Regions from separate parts of the Faecalibacterium longum genome, predicted to be linked through region 2. Evidence: predicted binding sites of a transcription regulator. Region 2 holds the regulator's gene; the other holds the start of a gene.
What was found. Region 2 encodes HrcA, which represses chaperone genes, less so after heat shock. Its sites were predicted from a motif close to TGTTAGCACTCNNNNNNNNNGAGTGCTAACA; they were not measured.
Positions count from the first base shown of each region.

Region 1: the regulator HrcA is predicted to act here: its motif matches at 5,989-6,019, upstream of htpG (molecular chaperone HtpG).

Region 1 covers NZ_JBBNIH010000097.1:13,133-21,783, reverse strand. The annotation lists gene AAAU26_RS03415 (TrmH family RNA methyltransferase) at 1-675, shown strand, start outside; gene galT (UDP-glucose--hexose-1-phosphate uridylyltransferase) at 722-2,218, opposite strand; gene AAAU26_RS03405 (galactokinase) at 2,215-3,501, opposite strand; gene htpG (molecular chaperone HtpG) at 3,939-5,867, opposite strand; gene AAAU26_RS03395 (alpha/beta hydrolase) at 6,163-6,942, shown strand; gene AAAU26_RS03390 (hypothetical protein) at 7,045-7,470, shown strand; gene AAAU26_RS03385 (HD domain-containing protein) at 7,505-8,020, shown strand; gene AAAU26_RS03380 (GNAT family N-acetyltransferase) at 8,077-8,595, opposite strand.
Region 2 covers NZ_JBBNIH010000167.1:42,956-51,606, reverse strand. The annotation lists gene dnaJ (molecular chaperone DnaJ) at 1-37, opposite strand, end outside; gene dnaK (molecular chaperone DnaK) at 301-2,133, opposite strand; gene AAAU26_RS12185 (nucleotide exchange factor GrpE) at 2,226-2,852, opposite strand; gene hrcA (heat-inducible transcriptional repressor HrcA) at 2,849-3,922, opposite strand; gene AAAU26_RS12175 (stage V sporulation T C-terminal domain-containing protein) at 4,112-4,654, opposite strand; gene AAAU26_RS12170 (aminoacetone oxidase family FAD-binding enzyme) at 4,804-6,051, shown strand; gene AAAU26_RS12165 (alanine/glycine:cation symporter family protein) at 6,099-7,616, opposite strand; glycine riboswitch at 7,734-7,826, opposite strand; gene AAAU26_RS12160 (hypothetical protein) at 8,007-8,303, opposite strand; gene AAAU26_RS12155 (hypothetical protein) at 8,543-8,651, shown strand, end outside.

The DNA.
Region 1 (8,651 bases), on a different contig from region 2:
GGCTACAAGCCCGTGTCCCTGCTGATGGAGCGCAAGCAGATCACCGGCCCGGCAGCGGGCATCCTGAGCCGCTGCGGCGACGCGCCGGTGTACACGGCAGATCGGGAGATGCTGGCAGAGCTCACCGGCTTTGAGCTGACCCGGGGCGTGCTCTGCGCCTTCCGCCGCCCGGCACCCCGCCCGGTGGAAGAACTCTGTAAAAACGCCCGCCGGGTGGCCGTGCTGGAGGGCATCGTGGACTCCACCAATGTGGGAGCCATCTTCCGCTCGGCGGCGGCGCTGAACATGGACGCTGTCCTCATCAACCCTTCCTGCTGCGACCCGCTCTGCCGCCGCGCCGTCCGCGTCAGCATGGGTACGGTGTTCCAGGTGCCCTGGGGGCAGCTGGGCGAGACCCCGGCAGACTGGCCGGAGAAGGGGATGGACATCCTCCACTCCCTCGGCTTCAAGACCGCCGCGATGGCCCTCAGCGACCGCTCGGTGAGCATCGACGACGAGCAGCTTGCAAAAGAGCCGAAGCTTGCCATCGTGCTTGGCACCGAGGGCGACGGCCTCGCCGCCGACACCATCGCTTCCTGCGACTACACGGTCAAGATACCTATGTCCCACGGCGTGGATTCGCTGAATGTCGCTGCCGCCAGCGCCGTTGCGTTCTGGCAGCTGGGCAAACAATAAACGAAAAAGGAATGCCTCCCCGCCGGGGAGGCATTATTTTTTATGCTCAGATACTTGCTAAGAATCGCTCAAAGCCTGCGCGGCCTGCCGTGTCCATCTTGTAGACGCCGGCGTCTACGAGGACTTCGGCAAAGACATGGCCGATCTCGTCCTGCACGATGGTGTGGACATTTTCGGCGTTCAGCTCCGGATGGCGGGCGAGGATGTCCATCGCCCACTCGGCGTGCTTCTGGATGTTCTCGCCGTACTCAGCGGCGGGGGTGTGGGCCACGAGGGCGGCTTCCACATCGGTCATCTCGGCTTTCAGGCGGCTGGGCAGAACGGCCAGACCCATGACCTCGATGAGGCCGATGTTCTCCTTTTTGATGTGGTGGAGCTTTGCGTGGGGGTGATAGACGCCCAGCGGATGCTCCGGCGTGGTGATGTTGTTGCGCAGCACCAAATCCAGCTGGAACCTGCCGTCCCGCATCCGGGCGATGGGGGTGATGGTGTTGTGGGGTTCGCCGTCGGTCTCGGCGTAGACAAAGCAGCTCTCGTCGGTGTAGCCCCGCCATGCGGTCAAAATCTTATCGGCCAGCTCCACAAGGCGCTCGTCGTCGTCGCAGGTGAGGCGGATGCAGCTCATGGGCCAGTGGACGATGCCGGCGTCCACGTCCTCAAAGCCGGGGAAGACCCACTTCTTCTCGATGGGCGCTTTGGCCATGGCGAACTCGTAGTGGCCGCCCTGGAAGTGGTCGTGGCTCAGGATGCTGCCGCCCACGATGGGCAGGTCGGCGTTGCTGCCCACGAAGTAGTGGGGAAAGAGGGCCACGAAATCCAGCAGCTTGCGGAAGGTGGAACGCTCGATCTTCATGGGGGTGTGCTGGCTGTTAAAGACGATGCAGTGCTCATTGTAGTAGACATAGGGGCTGTACTGGAAATTCCACGCACTGTCGTTGATGGTCAGCGGGATGATGCGGTGATTTTCCCGGGCGGGATGGTTCAGCCGACCGGCATAGCCCTCGTTCTCCACGCAGAGCTGGCACTTGGGGTAGGCGCTCTGAGGAGCCAGCTTTGCGGCTGCGATGGCTTTGGGGTCTTTTTCGGGCTTCGACAGGTTGATGGTGATGTCGAGGTCGCCATAAGAAGTCCGGGTCACCCACTTGACGTCCCGCTTGATGCGGTAGCGGCGGATGTAATCGGTGTCCTGGCTGAACTTGTAGAACCAGTCGGTGGCGGCCTGGGGGCCGTCGGTCTCGTACCGCTCTTCGAAGTTGGCGCGGACGATGCTGGGGCGGGGCGTCAGCACACCCATGAGCCGGGTGTCGAAGAGGTCGCGGGCCGTGGGGCTGTCGTCGCAGACGCCCCGGGCGACGGCATCGTCCACCAGCGTTTTCAGGATGCTTTCGAGGTCGGCGTAGCAGACGTCGCCCTCCGGCTCTGTGAAGCTGTCGAGCTGCATGGTCATGAGCAGCTGGTTGCGGATGTAGATCTCGTCGTCAGGCAGGATGAGGCCGGTGTCCAGACCGTAGTTGACGAGCTGCTGGATGGCAGTGGAGATCACAGGACAGCGCCTCCTTCCGGGCGGATAGACAGGACGTGGCAGCGGCCCTCGCCGAGGATGGCTTCCATACCGGCCTTGAACTCATCCAGCATCTCCACAGGCACGAAAGCCTGCACCGTGCCGGCGAAACCGCCGCCGTGGACGCGGACAGCGCCCTTATCGCCCAGCAGATGCTTGGCGGCAGCGATGGTCACGCCCACTTCCTGATGCTCCTTGTAGCCTGCGGGGATGACGTTCTGCAGATACTCCCAGCTGCTGCAGCCGGACTCGTTCACGAGGGAGAGGAAGGTGCCGAAGTCGCCATCGTGGAGTGCGGCCACCTGCTTTGCCACACGGTCATTGTCGGCGTAGACGTGGAAGGCACGGAGGACGGCGCGGTCGCCGCACTGCCTGCGGCACTCGGGCAGCTTTGCAAGGAAGGTCTCGAACGGCACATCCCGCAGCACCTCGCCGCCGCAGACAGCGGCCACGGCGCGGCACTCAGCCGGGATGGCGGCGTACTCGTCGGTCAGATCGGCGTGGTCTGCGCCGGAGTCGAGGATGCAGAGGGCCAGACCAGCCTTGGAGAAGTCCACAGCCACCGGCTCCACCACGGGCTTTGCGGGGCTGGCAAAGTCGATGGTGATGATGTTGCCCACGCTGGAAGCCATCTGGTCCATCAGGCCGCAGGGCTTGCCGAAGTAGACGTTCTCAGCCCACTGGCCGATCTGCGCGATGGCGATGGGGGAGACCTTCTCGGTCATGAAGCAGTCGTTCAGGATGACGCCGATGAGCACTTCAAAGGCGGCAGAAGAAGAGACGCCGCTGCCCTTCGGCACGTTGGAAGAGATGTAAACGTCCAGACCGGCCAGCTTTGCGCCCCGCTGGGTGAAGGCGGCGCACTCGCCGCGCAGCAGAGAGGCGGTGGTGTTCTCCTCTTCCTTGCGGGCCTCGAGGTCATTCAAATCAATGACGCACAGATCATAGCCCTCGCTCTGGACGCGGAGCTGGTTCTTGTCGTTGGGGGCTGCGGCGGCGATCATGTCGATGTTCACGCTGCCGGCCAGCACTCGGCCATGCTGGTGGTCGGTGTGGTTGCCGCCGATCTCGGTGCGGCCCGGTGCGCTGTAAAGGCCGGCCTCAGCGTGGGAGCCGAAGGTCTTTTCCAGCCCGTCCAGCACGGCGGCGTAACGGGCGGCTTCAGAGGCCGTCTCGGCGGGAGCACAGCAATACAGGGAGGCGAGGCGTGCGGCGTGGACGCCGTCGGACAGCTCCTGCTTCCATACGGGAATGGACTTCATCATGGAATCTTCCTCCTGACAGACAGATACTTTTTTGTTTCGTGTGGGCGATACAGCCCGCTTCTAATCCTATAGTAAAGGATTTGTCCGGAAAAAACCATGTGTTATTGTTGCATCTCAATGAAAAGTTGCAAAAAATCCCCGCCGAGGCTGTCCGGCGGGGATGCAAAATAAAAATCTCGGATAAATTACAACTGAGACAAAAGTTTTTTCAAAACCGGAAAAGCATTGTATAACTGCGCCAAAACTTCCCGCTGCCGCGTCCCGGCGGGGGAGCGGGCCGCGATATGGAGAAACCTTACTGCGGCGGGCAGTGCAAAAGAAAAGGCCGCGATCCACTTTTCCAGCGGAGCGCGGCCTTCTTATTAAGGGAAGAAAATTATGATGTCAGGCGGAAGACGAGGGAGCAGCGCCCTCCGGCCCGGGAACACAGGGAAAAATTACTGCATCAGGCTGCAGACGGCCTCGGCGTAAGCGGCGGGGTCATCCACGGGCAGGCCCTCGATGAGCTGTGCCTGTGCGTAGAGCAGAGCGCTGTACTTCTTGAGCTTCTCAGTATCGCCAGCCTCCTGTGCGGCTTTCAGCACAGCGAAGACGGGGTGGTTGACGTTCAGCTCCAGCACCTTGTCGCTCTTGACGCCCTCACTGCCGGGCTGCTTGGACAGCACCTTCTCCATCTCGATGGACAGCGGGCCGTCGGCGGACAGGCAGACGGGGTGGTCCTTCAGGCGGGTGGAGACTTTGACCTCCTTGACCTTGCCATCCAGAGCGTCCTTCATGGCGTCAAACAGAGCCTTGTTGGCGGTGGTAGCCTCTTCGGCGGCCTTCTTCTCGTCCTCGGTCTCAAGGCCCAGATCACCGCTGTTGACGTTCTTGAACTCGACGGTGCCGTCCTTGCCCTCGGCATCCTTGCGGGGATAGGTGCGCATGATCTGCAGGCAGAACTCATCCACATCCTCGGTCAGGAGCAGGACGTCATAGCCCTTGTCCATGACCAGCTCAGCGGCAGGCAGCTTTGCCAGACGGTCGGTGGAGTCGCCGGCGGCGAAGTAGATGTACTTCTGCTCGGCGGGCATCTTGTCCACGTACTCCTGCAGAGTGACCATCTTCTGCTCCTTGGCAGACCAGAACAGCAGCAGGTCGCGCAGCAGCTCGGCGTGCATCCCGTAGTCGGAGTATGCGCCGAACTTCAGCTGACGGCCAAACTCCTTCCAGAAGCTCTCGTACTTCTCGCGGTCGTTGGCCAGCATGGCGTGGAGCTCGTTCTTGATCTTCTTTTCCAGAGCGTTGTGGATGAGCTTGAGCTGATTGTCCTTCTGCAGCATCTCACGGCTGATGTTCAGGCTCAGATCCTGGCTGTCCACGATGCCCTTGACGAAGCTGAAGTAGTCGGGCAGCAGGTCGGCACACTTCTCCATGATGAGGACGCCGGATGCGTACAGAGCCAGACCCTTTTCGTAGTCCTTGGTGTAGAAGTCATAGGGGCGGTGGCTGGGCACGAAGAGCAGGGCGTTATAGTTTGCAGTACCCTCGGTGCGGCTCACGATGACGCGGGCGGGGTCGGCGTAGTCGCTGAACTTATCCTTGTAGAAGTTTGCATACTCCTCGTCGGTGACTTCGCTCTTCTGCTTCTTCCAGATAGGCACCATGCTGTTCAGAGTTTCCAGCTCGGTGTAGGTCTCCCACTCGGGCTTGTAGTCGTCGGGCTTGGGGTCGGGTTCGGGCTTCTGACGGCTCTTCTCCCGTTCCATCTGGATGGGGTAGCGCACATAGTCGCTGTACTTCTTGACGATGGCCACGATGCCGTACTCGTCGAGGAAGTTATCGTAGTTGTCGGTCTCCGTGTCGGGCTTGATGTGGAGGATGATGTCGGTACCGGCAGTCTCCTTCTCAGCAGGCTCAAGCTCATAGCCGTCAGCACCGCTGGACTCCCACTGCCAGGCCTCGTCGGAGCCGTAAGCCTTGGAGATGACCGTCACTTTGTCGGCCACCATGAAGGCAGAGTAGAAGCCGACACCGAACTGACCGATGATGTCAATGTTCTCGTCCTGGTTGTCCTTCTTGAAGTCGAGGGAGCCGGAGTGGGCGATGGTGCCGAGGTTCTGCTCCAGCTCTTCCCGGGTCATGCCGATGCCGTTATCGGAGATGGTCAGGGTGCGGCTGTCCTTGTCGCGGGTGAGCAGGATGCGGAAATCGCCTTTGTTCATGCCGACGGAAGTGTCGGTCAGGCTCTTATAATACAGCTTGTCGATGGCGTCCGAAGCGTTGGAGATCAGCTCGCGCAGGAAAATTTCCTTGTTGGTGTAGATGGAGTTGATCATCATGTCCATCAGCTTTTTGCTCTCGGCCTGAAATTCTTTTTTCGCCATAATACAAAACCTCTTTTTATCAGATTTTAGCGTCCCGGCGGCGGAACTGCCCGGGCGCGTGTCGCATCAGGATCTGCCTGTGGAGAGTGCCGGCACACGGAGCGGAAAACCACTCGTGAAAACTTAGCACTCACAACTTTCGAGTGCTAATATACACCGCTGAGAAACAAAAATCAAGGGGTTTCATAAAAAGTTCAAAAAACTTTCCTTTTGGGGCCGAAGCTGCCTTTACTTTCCCGCGCCAAAGCCGTATAATGGGCCGGAATGACAGACCTGTCTATAAGGAGGATGAGAGATGCAGCAGATAGAGCTGGAACTTGCAGGCGGCGGTGTGCTGACGGTTTCCCTGCGGGCGTCGCTGGACGCCATGCCCGCCGTGAAGCAGCGGCCTTTGGTGCTGGTGGTGCCGGGCGGCGGCTACAACCATGTCAGCCCCCGGGAGGGCGACCCGGTGGCCCTGCAGTTTGCGGCGGCGGGTTATCACACCGCCGTGCTGACCTACAGCGTGGGGGAGGGGGCGCAGAACTACCGGCCTCTCCGACAGCTGAACGAAGCGCTGGCTCTGCTGCGGCAGAATGCGGGAGAGTGGCACATCCTGCCGGATAAGATCGCCGTCTGCGGCTTCTCGGCGGGCGGACATCTGGCCCTGTCCGGCGCGGTGCTGGACATTCCGGGCGAGACGGCCCAGCAGAGGCCCAATGCAGTGATCCTGGGCTACCCGGTCGTCACGGCAGGGGAGTTTGCCCACCGGGGCAGCTTCGTCCAGCTGGCGGGCAGCGAGGATGCTGCCGCACAGCAGGCGTTCACCTTGGAGGATAAGGTGACCTCCGACACACCGCCGGTCTTCGTCTGGCATACCATGGAGGATAAGACCGTTCCGGTGGAGAACACACTTCTCCTGCTGGCCGCCCTGCGGAGGGCGGGCGTGCCGTGCGAGGCGCATCTGTTCGAGAAGGGCGCTCACGGCACCAGCATCAGTACCGCCGAAGTGGATGCCGCCGACCCTCACCGCGCCCATTGGGTGGCTCTCTGCCTCGAGTGGCTGGGGGAGACGTTGGGGTTCAAATTGAGTTAAATTTAGACATTCCTACAAAAAATTCATAAATTTATGGTTGACCTGCCCAAGATTTGAGCGTATACTGGTCAGCGGAAACAAACGAGGAAGAAGGAAACATACATGGAAAAGAAGATCTCGGTCAAAGACCTGCTGATGCAGGCATTCCTGACGGGCTGGGAGCTCTCCGACAAGAGCATCGCTCAGGACGAATATCTGCAGAGCGCCATTCAGGTCATCGAAGTGCTGCAGGTGGAGCCGGAAAACGTCTACGCGGAAGAGGGCCTCGGCCTGACCGACGGCGACGAGGTAGACCATCTGGACGACCTGCTCCGGGCCGACGGCCAGTGGCTGTATTACGGCGTGGAGGCGGAGAATTTCTTCCTCATCCAGTGGTACCCGGACGAAGCATCTGCCAAAGCAAAACTGGCACAGCTCGAGGAGCTGGGCGACGGCAAGCAGTACCTCGTGGACCTGGACCTCAAGCGCACAAACCCCACCGAGGCCGAGAATTTCGGCAATTCCAACCCGGTGCAGCTGCGGTCTTGATCGGTTTAACCTCTTTATGAAAGGGAACTTTTCAATGCAGCTTTCTGATACGGAGCGTCAGTGCCTCACCACCATTCTGGCCCAATATGACCAGCACCCCGAAGTGCAGCGGATGCGGGAATTTATCCAGCACGGCGATGTGACCACCTACCAGCACTGCAAGAATGTGGTGCTGGTGAGCTTCTGGCTCAACCGCCGCTTCCATCTGGGCGCGGATGAGACGTCGCTGGCCGTGGGGGCTTTTCTCCATGACTTCTATCTCTACGACTGGCACAAGCGCAGTTCCTTCCGGGGTCTGCGCCGCCTGTTCGAGATGCACGGCTTTGCCCATCCCGGCTCTGCCTGCGTCAATGCCGAGCGTTGCTTCGCCATCACCAGGAAAGAGCAAAACATCATTTCGAGCCATATGTGGCCCCTGACCTTCCGCCATGTCCCCACCTGCCGGGAGGCGGTCATCGTCTGCCTGGCCGACAAATACTGCGCCGTGCTGGAAAGTATGTTCCAGCGCACCCGGGTGGCCGATACCGATGCCGGGGAGAACGAGTGGTAAAGGCTTTGCCTGATACGAAAATGAGCTGCTGTACGTAACGTGCAGCAGCTCATTTTTTATAATTTCTTGTACCCCACAGGCTCGTCGGCTTTGGCGCGGCGCTCCATCAGGTAGGTGTCCAGCCAGCGGCCATGACAGTCCCGGGCGATGCGCTCCCGCCGCCCCACCACCCGGAAGCCGCACTTCGTGTGGAGGCCGAGGCTGGCGGTGTTGTCCTGCAAAACGGTGGAGTGTAAGGTCCAGTAGCCCTCTTTTTCCGACTCTTCGCAGAGGGCCGTCAGCAGGCGGGAGCCGAGGCCCCGGCCCCGGAACTTCTCGCCGACGTAGATGCTCACCTCGGCCACGCCCCGGTAGCACCAGCGGGGGTCTACCCGCCGCAGTGCGGCCCAACCGGCCAGCTCGCCGCCGTCCAGAATGACGAGGCGGCATTCTTTGATGTGAAAGGCATCCCACGCCGTGTAGGGCGGGCAGGTGGTCTGGAAGGTGGCGTGCTCCGTGGCGATGCCCTCTGAATAGATCTCGGACACAGCATTCCAGTCTTCCGGCTCCATGGGCCGGATGGTGATATTGCTCATGATATTCTTCCCCGGCAGAGCGCCCCAATGCGCCCTGCATCATTCCTCTTATCTCA
Region 2 (8,651 bases):
CCAGCACTTCGTAGTAATCACGTTTCTCCTGTGCCATAATCCAATCACCTCTCGTATAAGCAGCAACCTCCCCTATATAGCAGCGCACTGCCGCTTCCAGTACAGACAGCCTCAAGCAGATCTGTACAAGCCTGACCGGCCTGCCAATGGCTCCCCTATTAGGGGAGCTGGCGAGCGTCAGCGAGACTGAGAGGTTTTCTCTATAACCAGCAAGAGCCGCCCCGGCAAAACCGGAGCGGCTTTTGCTATTCTACGCGCATACCCGCCGGTTTGGCCGGATACGCACTGCTGTGTCTCAAATCAGACTTCCTTGAAGTCTGCGTCCACAACGCCGTCATCGTTGGGCTTCTGCTGGCCGTTTGCGCCAGCATCGGGGCCGGGCTGTGCGCCTGCGGCCTGCTGCTGGGCAGCAGCGGCAGCCTGATACATCTTCTCGAAGACGTGGCTCAGAGCATCCTGCTTTGCCTTGATGTCGTCGATGGAGCCGGACTGGACAGCGGTCTTCAGGTCGGCCAGCTTTGCCTCAGCCTCGCTCTTGACGTCGGCGGGCATCTTGTCGCCGTTCTCCTTCAGCATCTTCTCAGTCTGGAAGACCATCTGGTCGGCGCCGTTGCGGATGTCCACTTCCTCGCGCTTCTTCTTATCGTCGGCAGCAAACTGCTCAGCTTCCTTCACAGCCTTGTCGATGTCGTCCTTGGACATGTTGGTGGAAGCGGTGATGGTGATGTTCTGCTCCTTGCCGGTACCCAGGTCCTTCGCGCTGACCTTCACGATGCCGTTTGCATCAATATCGAAGGTAACTTCGATCTGAGGCACACCACGGGGAGCCGGAGCGATGCCGTCCAGATGGAAGACGCCGAGGCTCTTGTTGTCGCGGGCAAACTCACGCTCGCCCTGCAGGACATTGATCTCAACAGAGGGCTGGTTATCCGCAGCAGTGGAGAAGACCTGGCTCTTGTGGGTAGGAATGGTGGTGTTGCGCTCAATGATCTTGGTGCAGACGCCGCCCAGAGTCTCAATGCCGAGGCTCAGCGGGGTGACATCCAGCAGCAGCAGACCCTTGACGTCGCCCTGCAGGACGCCGCCCTGGATAGCAGCACCGACAGCCACGCACTCATCGGGGTTGATGCCCTTGAAGGGCTCGCAGTTCAGCTCTTTCTTGACTGCATCGTAGACAGCGGGGATACGGGTGGAACCACCGACCATCAGGACCTTCTTCAGATCAGATGCGCGCAGGCCGGCATCCTGCAGAGCCTTGCGGACAGGGGTCATGGTGCGGTCGACCAGATCTGCGGTCAGCTCGTTGAACTTTGCACGGGTCAGGGTCATATCCAGATGCTTGGGGCCGGTAGCGTCAGCAGTGATGAAGGGCAGGTTGATCTGGCTGCTCATAGCGCTGGACAGCTCGATCTTTGCCTTCTCGGCAGCTTCCTTCAGGCGCTGAGCGGCCATCTTATCCTTGCGCAGGTCGATGCCGTTCTCGGTCTGGAAAGCGTCTGCCATCCAGTCGATGATGCGCTGGTCGAAGTCGTCGCCGCCCAGATGGGTGTCGCCGTTGGTGGCCAGAACTTCGGTGACGCCGTCGCCCATCTCAATGATGGAGACATCGAAGGTGCCGCCGCCCAGGTCGTAGACCATGATCTTCTGGTCATCTTCCTTATCGATGCCGTATGCCAGAGAAGCGGCAGTAGGCTCGTTGATGATACGCTTGACGTTCAGGCCGGCGATGGTGCCAGCGTCCTTAGTAGCCTGACGCTGGCTGTCGTTGAAGTAAGCAGGAACGGTGATGACGGCCTCGGTGACAGGCTCGCCCAGATAAGCCTCCGCATCAGCCTTCAGCTTCTGCAGGATCATAGCGCTGACCTGCTGGGGAGTGTACTCCTTGCCGTTCAGGGTCACCTTGTGGTCGGTACCCATCTGACGCTTGATGGAAGAAACGGTGTTCTCGGGGTTGGTGATGGCCTGACGCTTTGCGACCTGACCGACCAGACGGTCACCGGTCTTGGTGAAGCCAACAACAGACGGGGTGGTGCGGGCGCCCTCGGAGTTTGCGATGACGACGGGCTCGCCGCCCTCCATGACAGCCACGCAGCTATTCGTAGTACCAAGGTCAATACCAATGATTTTGCTCATAAATGAAGTCTCCTCTCAAAAGAACTTGTTTATCTCATGCTTAGATGTGAAGCGGATGTCTATATTCAAAACCCCTGCGGGTCTTTGCGGATCTACTCGGCCACCACGACGGTCGCGTGGCGGACGATCTTGTCGCCCAGCTTGTAGCCTTTCTGGTACACCGTGATGACGGTGCCGCTCTCCTGCCCGTCCGGGGCGGGGATCTGCTGGACGGCGTTCATGAAGTTGGGGTCAAAAGGCTTGCCCAGCGCCTCGATCTCCTCCACATGGAGGGCATCCAGTGCCTTGGCGGCTTTGTCCAGCGTCATAGTCACGCCCTTTTTGTAGTTCTCGTCGGTGGTGGGGGCGTTGGCTGCCATTTCCAGCGTGTCCAGGATGGGGATGATCTGGTTCACGGCGAAGGACACGCCATCGTTGAACTTCTGGTCAGCCTCGCGGGTGGAGCGCTTGCGGTAGTTCTCGTACTCCGCTGCCATCCGGAGCAGCTGGTCTTTGGCCTGTGCGGCGTTCTTCTCGGCTGCGTCGAGCTTTGCCTTTACGGCGTCCATCTCGCGTGCCTTCTTATTGAACCAGCCATCTTTCTTCTTGGCGTCTGCGGGTTCTGCCTCGGCCTCCTTCTCGGGGGCTGCGGCGGTCTCGGGCGCTTCCTGAGGTGCGGCTTCGGTCTCCTTTGCTTCCTGCTCGGGAGCTTCTGCCGTCTTTTTGGTCTCTTCGCTCATTCCAGATCCTCCTTATATATCACAGTCCGCCGGGGTGCGGCCATCTGCGGGGTGTCTTTTCGTTTACCGCTCATGCCCTCGCCAAGCTCGTCGGCGAAGAGGTGGAGCAGCGGCATCAGCTTCTGGAAGGGCATCCGGGTCGGCCCGATCAGGGCCACCGTACCCCACAGCCCGCCGCCTACCAGGTAGCGGTCGCTGACGATGCACAAGCCGGGGATCTGAGGTTCCAGATCCTCACCCAGCAGCACGCTCTCACTGCGGTCTGCCGGGGGTGCGATGATGTGGGCCGCCTGCTCTTCGTCGTTCAGCAGGGTGAGGATGTCGCCCACCTTGCCTTCGAGCTGCGGCCAGTTGAGCAGGTACTGCTCACCGCCCAGAAATACGTGGGGCTGTGCGGAATCCTGCAAAATCGCAGCGGCTGCGCTGATGACCGGAACCAGCTCCGGGTCGATTTGGCTGCACAGCTCTGCCAGCAGCCGGTTGGACAGGTCCACCGGCGCAACGAAGGTCAGGTTGCGGTTGAGCAGCGCGGCCAGCGCAGCGGCGTTCTCGCGGGAGAGGCCTGTGCGGACCCGCGCCACACGGGTGCGAACGTAGCCCGCCGTCGTGACGGCCAGCACAGCCGCCGCGCTGCGGCCCACCTGAACGACTTCGTAGTGGGCGACGCAGAGGTCTTCGGCACAGGGGGTGCTGACGGCTGCGGTGCAGCCGCTGATGGCGGCCAGCGCCTTTGCAGCGCCCTGTGCGAGCTTTTCCGGCTCATGGTCGAGGCTGGCGAAAACGGCTTCGACGCGGGCGCGGGTCACGCGGTCCAGCGGCTGGTCGTCCGTCAGCAGATTGTCGAGATAATAACGGTAGCCTTTGGCACTGGGGACACGGCCCGCGCTGGTGTGGGGCTGCTCCAGCAGACCCAGCTTGGTCAGCGCCGCCATTTCGTTGCGCAGCGTGGCGCTGGACACGGCCATATCAAAATAGTTTGCCAGCACACTGCTGCCCACAGGCTCGCCCTCGAGGCCATACAGCGCCACGATCGCCTGCAAGACTCGCTGCTTGCGTGCATCCATCGTCATAGCGCCTGCCTCCTTTTTGGCTTTCGTTTCTTTAGCACTCCATCTTCCTGAGTGCTAAGACCATTATAGCCAAAAATTTTTCCCTGTCAATAGCTTCTCGAAAAAGTTTATAAAGATTCATAATTCTGTCATAAACAAAAAAGGGAGCGCCTGCCAGAAACGCAGACGCTCCCTCTATTATAATAATGTTCACTCTTCCATCTGCTTTGCCAGGAACGCTGCCGCCACAGCCACAGCCTTCTGCTGGGCAGGGTCGGGCTGCTGGGTGCGGTCTTCGGCCAGCAGACCCACGGCCCCGGTGACATCCCCTGCCGCGATGATGGGCCACGCGCAAAGCAATGGCCGCAGCGAACCCTCGCAGGGCAGCAGGACATGCTCGGGGTCGCCCTCGCTGAGGTAGGGCTTGCGGGACTCCATCACCTTTTCCAGCGGCTGGCTGACGCTGCGGTCGGCAAGGTCGCGCCTCCCCGACCCGGCTGCGGCGAGGATGCGGTCACGGTCAGCCACGAAGGCCGTCAGGGCGAAGCTTCGGCTCAGCACCTCGGCGTACTGCACCGCCACCCCGTGCAGCTCCCCCACCGGGGAATACTTCTTAAAGATGACCTCGCCGTCGCCGGTGGTGAAGATCTCGAGGGGGTCGCCGCGGCGGATACGCTGGGTGCGGCGTATCTCCTTCGGGATGACCACCCGGCCCAGCTCATCGATGCGGCGGACGATTCCGGTTGCTTTCATCTGTGTACCATCCTTCCCATTCTGCATTTTCCCATGCTGTGTAGTTATTATGTGGAAGCGGCAGGGAAATATACACCTGCCCGTCCTGTGTTTGCCAAACAGGGGCGGCTATGATACAATAAATTTACTACAGAAAGGATGGGCAGAGGATGCAGCAGATTTTGATTTTGGGCGGCGGCGCAGCCGGTCTGGCCGCTGCGCTGGCGGCAGCACAGACCGCAGAGGGCCGCGCACACATCACCGTGCTGGACAAAAACGCGAAGGTGGGCAAAAAGCTTCTGGCCACCGGCAACGGGCGCTGCAATCTCGACAACCAGAACATCACGCCGGAGCGGTATTTCACCAGCAGTCCCAAAGCCTTGCGCCGCCTGCTGAGCGCCGTGGACGAGGCTGCGCCGCTGGCGTGGTTCGAGAGCCTCGGCCTCTACCCCCGCACCGACGAGGCCGGGCGGGTGTACCCGTATTCCAATCAGGCAGCGGACGTACTGGCCCTGCTGGAGCACCATCTGTCGAGACTGGGCGTCGAGGTGCGCACCGGCTGCACCGTCCAGAACCTGAGCCAGAGCCGGGGCGGCTATGCCGTCCAAATCGAAACAGAGGCAGGCCGCGAGACCCTGCGGGCCGACGCCGTCATCTGCGCCATGGGCGGTGATGCCGGCCCTCAGTTCGGCACCGATGGCTTCGGCACCCGGTTCGCCGCCCAGTGCAGCGGACGGATGGCCCCCCTCTATCCCTGTCTGACAGCCCTGCAGTGTGCTCATCCCCGCAAGTCGCTGGCCGGCATCCGGGCCAAGGGCTGCGCCAGCCTGCTGGACGGCGCAGATGGCCGCGTGCTTGCCCGGGAAACGGGCGAGGTGCAGTTCACCGAGTACGGGCTTTCGGGCATCTGCATCATGCAGCTTTCGGGTCTGTTGGCCCCGGGGCGCGGGCCGAAGCGGCCTATCGTGGCCCTCGACCTCTTCCCTGCTCTGAGTGAAACCGAGCTGGCCGCGCTGTTCGCCCAGCGGGTCGGACTATTGGGCAGCGAGGCGGCGGAGTTCTGGCTGGGCTTGCTGCCCGCAAAGCTGGGCCGGGCGCTCTGGTCCGATGCCGGTTTACCTGAAAACGCCCGCGCCCTGCCCGCCTCCGCGTGGCCGAAACTCGCCGCCACGGCCAAGTGCTGGCGGTTCGAGGGCTTGACGCCCTGCGGCTGGAAGCAGGCTCAGACCACCGGCGGCGGCCTGCTTCTGGACGAGGTAGAGGACGATTTCCAGTTCAAGGGTTGTCCGGGACTCTACTTCGTGGGCGAGACGCTGGACTGCGCCGGCAGCTGCGGCGGCTACAACCTCCACTGGGCCTTCGGCAGCGGCATCATCGCCGGGCGGGCGGCGGCAAAGCTTCGCAAAAAGAAGAAGTAAACCAGCAAGCCCCCGGAAGGTCGCCTTCCGGGGGCTTGCTTTTTGTGTTATTTGTTTGCGGCCTTATCCAGCTCCGCCTCCTCGGCGGCAGCCTCGGCCTCTTCTTCCTTCTGATACTCTTCAAAGGCCGACCACATGGGCTCGATGTCCTCGCCCCGGACGCGGCGGGCAAAGTAGTTCCTGGTGATGTCTACCACAGTGCTGGACAATGCCAGCACGCCGATGAGGTTCGGTATCATCATCAGGCCGTTGAAGGTGTCGGAGAGGTCCCACGCGAGGCCCAGCTTCATGGTCGCGCCCACAACGGTCATGCAGACAAAGACGACCTTATAGATGCGGCTTCCCGCCGTGCCGAAGAGATACTCCACGGCCTTGGTGCCGTAGTGGCTCCAGCCGAGGGTGGTGGAGTAGGCGAACAGCAGGATGGACACGGCGATGAACTTCGGGCCGAAACTGCCGAAAGCCGCCGTGAACGCCTGGCCCACCAGCGCATTGTCCTGCACGCCTGCGAGGACAGCGCCGCTCTCGAGGTCTACCACGCCGGTGGTCAGGATGACGAGGGCCGTCAGGGTGCAGACCACGATGGTATCGGCGAAGACCTCAAACACGCCCCACATGCCCTGATGCACCGGCTCCTTGACGTTAGAGGCCGAGTTGACCATGACCGCAGAACCGAGGCCGGCTTCGTTGGAGAACGCGCCGCGCTTGAAGCCCCAGGTGATGGTCTGGCTGATGCCGTAGCCCAGCGCGCCGCCGCCTACAGCGTTGAGGTTGAATGCACCCTTGAAGATCGCCGCCAGTGCCGCCGGGATATTGCCCGCGTGCATGACCACGATGATGAGCGCACCTGCAACATAGAACAGTGCCATCAGCGGCACCAGCTTTTCCGTGACAGCGGCCACCCGCTTGAGTCCGCCGATGACGATGAGGGCCGTGACCACCATCAGCGCAAGGCCGGTGGCGAGGTACGGCACATGAAAAGCCGCGTTCATGTTGCCGGCGATGGAGTTTATCTGGCTCATGTTGCCGATACCGAAAGACGCGAGGATGCAGAAGCAGGCAAACAGAACAGCCAGCACCTTGCCCACCGCCCTACAGCCGGGCTTTGCGCCCAGACCGTCGGTCAGATAATACATCGCGCCGCCGCTCCACTCGCCTTTTTCGTTCTTGCGGCGGTAGTAGACGCCCAGCACGTTCTCTGCAAAGCTGGTCATCATGCCCAGCAGGGCCATGACCCACATCCAGAAGATGGCACCCGGGCCGCCGGAGACGATGGCCGTGGCCACGCCCACGATGTTGCCGGTGCCGATGGTGCCCGCCAGCGCCGTACACATGCTCTGGAACTGGCTGATGGCCATGTCTTCCTTGCTGGTGTGGGCGGTGACGTCCTTATTGGTAAAAATAGCACCGATGGTATGCTTGAGCCAGTAGCCCATCCGCCGGAACTGGAAAAAGCCGGTGCGGACGCTGAGCCACAGGCCGGTGCAGAGCAGCAGTGCCAGACCGAACGGCCCCCAGACGAAGCCGTTGACCACATTGTTGACGCGCGTAACGATGTCCACCATATGAAATCCCCCTCTGATCATCCCAAACAAAAATGCGGGCAGAACCTCTTTTCCAAAGGCTCTGCCCGCAAAAAACTCAGCGTATGACCCCGCACAGGACACCTTTCCTGCGCAAAAGACGTTTGCTCTGTCCTTTTGCCTGAGAGATCGGCCCAAACGGCCTTACACCTTCGGCACCCGCCTCCTGCAGGCTTCTCCAGAGTGCGGCACACCCGGCTCACCGGGCGGCACATCTTGCGATTCGGTTCTCACCACATGCACAACTGTACACAATGGAAATACTTTATCACATTTCCGGCTTCTTGGCAAGCCTTTTACCGCATTTTATTCCCGAGTTTCATCTTTCATACCAGAAAGTGAATTTTGTTATGGTATGACTTTTTTCGTCCTTTATCGGTCGATGGGCGGTACATCATCGGGGCTGCCCATCGTGTCCAGCCACTCCAGCGCTTTCAGCTGGGGCGGCAGATGCGGCACCGGTTCGCTGTCCGGGTCGTCGTCGGGCGGGGTCACGAGGTCTTTCGGGCTTTCGGCCCCTTCGAAACCATGGGCAAGGCCGTCCGGGCTGGCGTCGCCGTCGCGGCGGGCTGTCTCACAGCAGTCCAGCCCCTCGTAGGCACTGGCCGGGCCGAGGTCGAGCCAGAAGTCCTCCCGCTCTTCCCTGCTGGGGGTATCATCGAATTTCATAGCATTTCCCTCCTTTTCTGCATAAAGGTTCCCCCATCAGGCCATGCTTTATGCAGTTTTTTAGAAGCTGTTTTCGTGAGCGGGGTTCGCCGAATGGCGAGGATTTTTACCCGCAGACAAGGCGATTTCCCGCAGCGATCCTTGGTGGATTGCAAGGGGAAGCAACGCAGTATACGGATAAAAAGACCGCTCAGGCGGTGTGCAATGCTTACGAAAACGGCTTCTCAGGGAGGAACGAGATGAAAGAAAAAGGCTGGAGACCCTTCTGGGCCGCACTGCTGGCGGCGCTGCTGGTGCTGCTGCCGCTAGTGGGCGGCACCGTGCTGCTCACCCGCCGCTCTCTGCGGA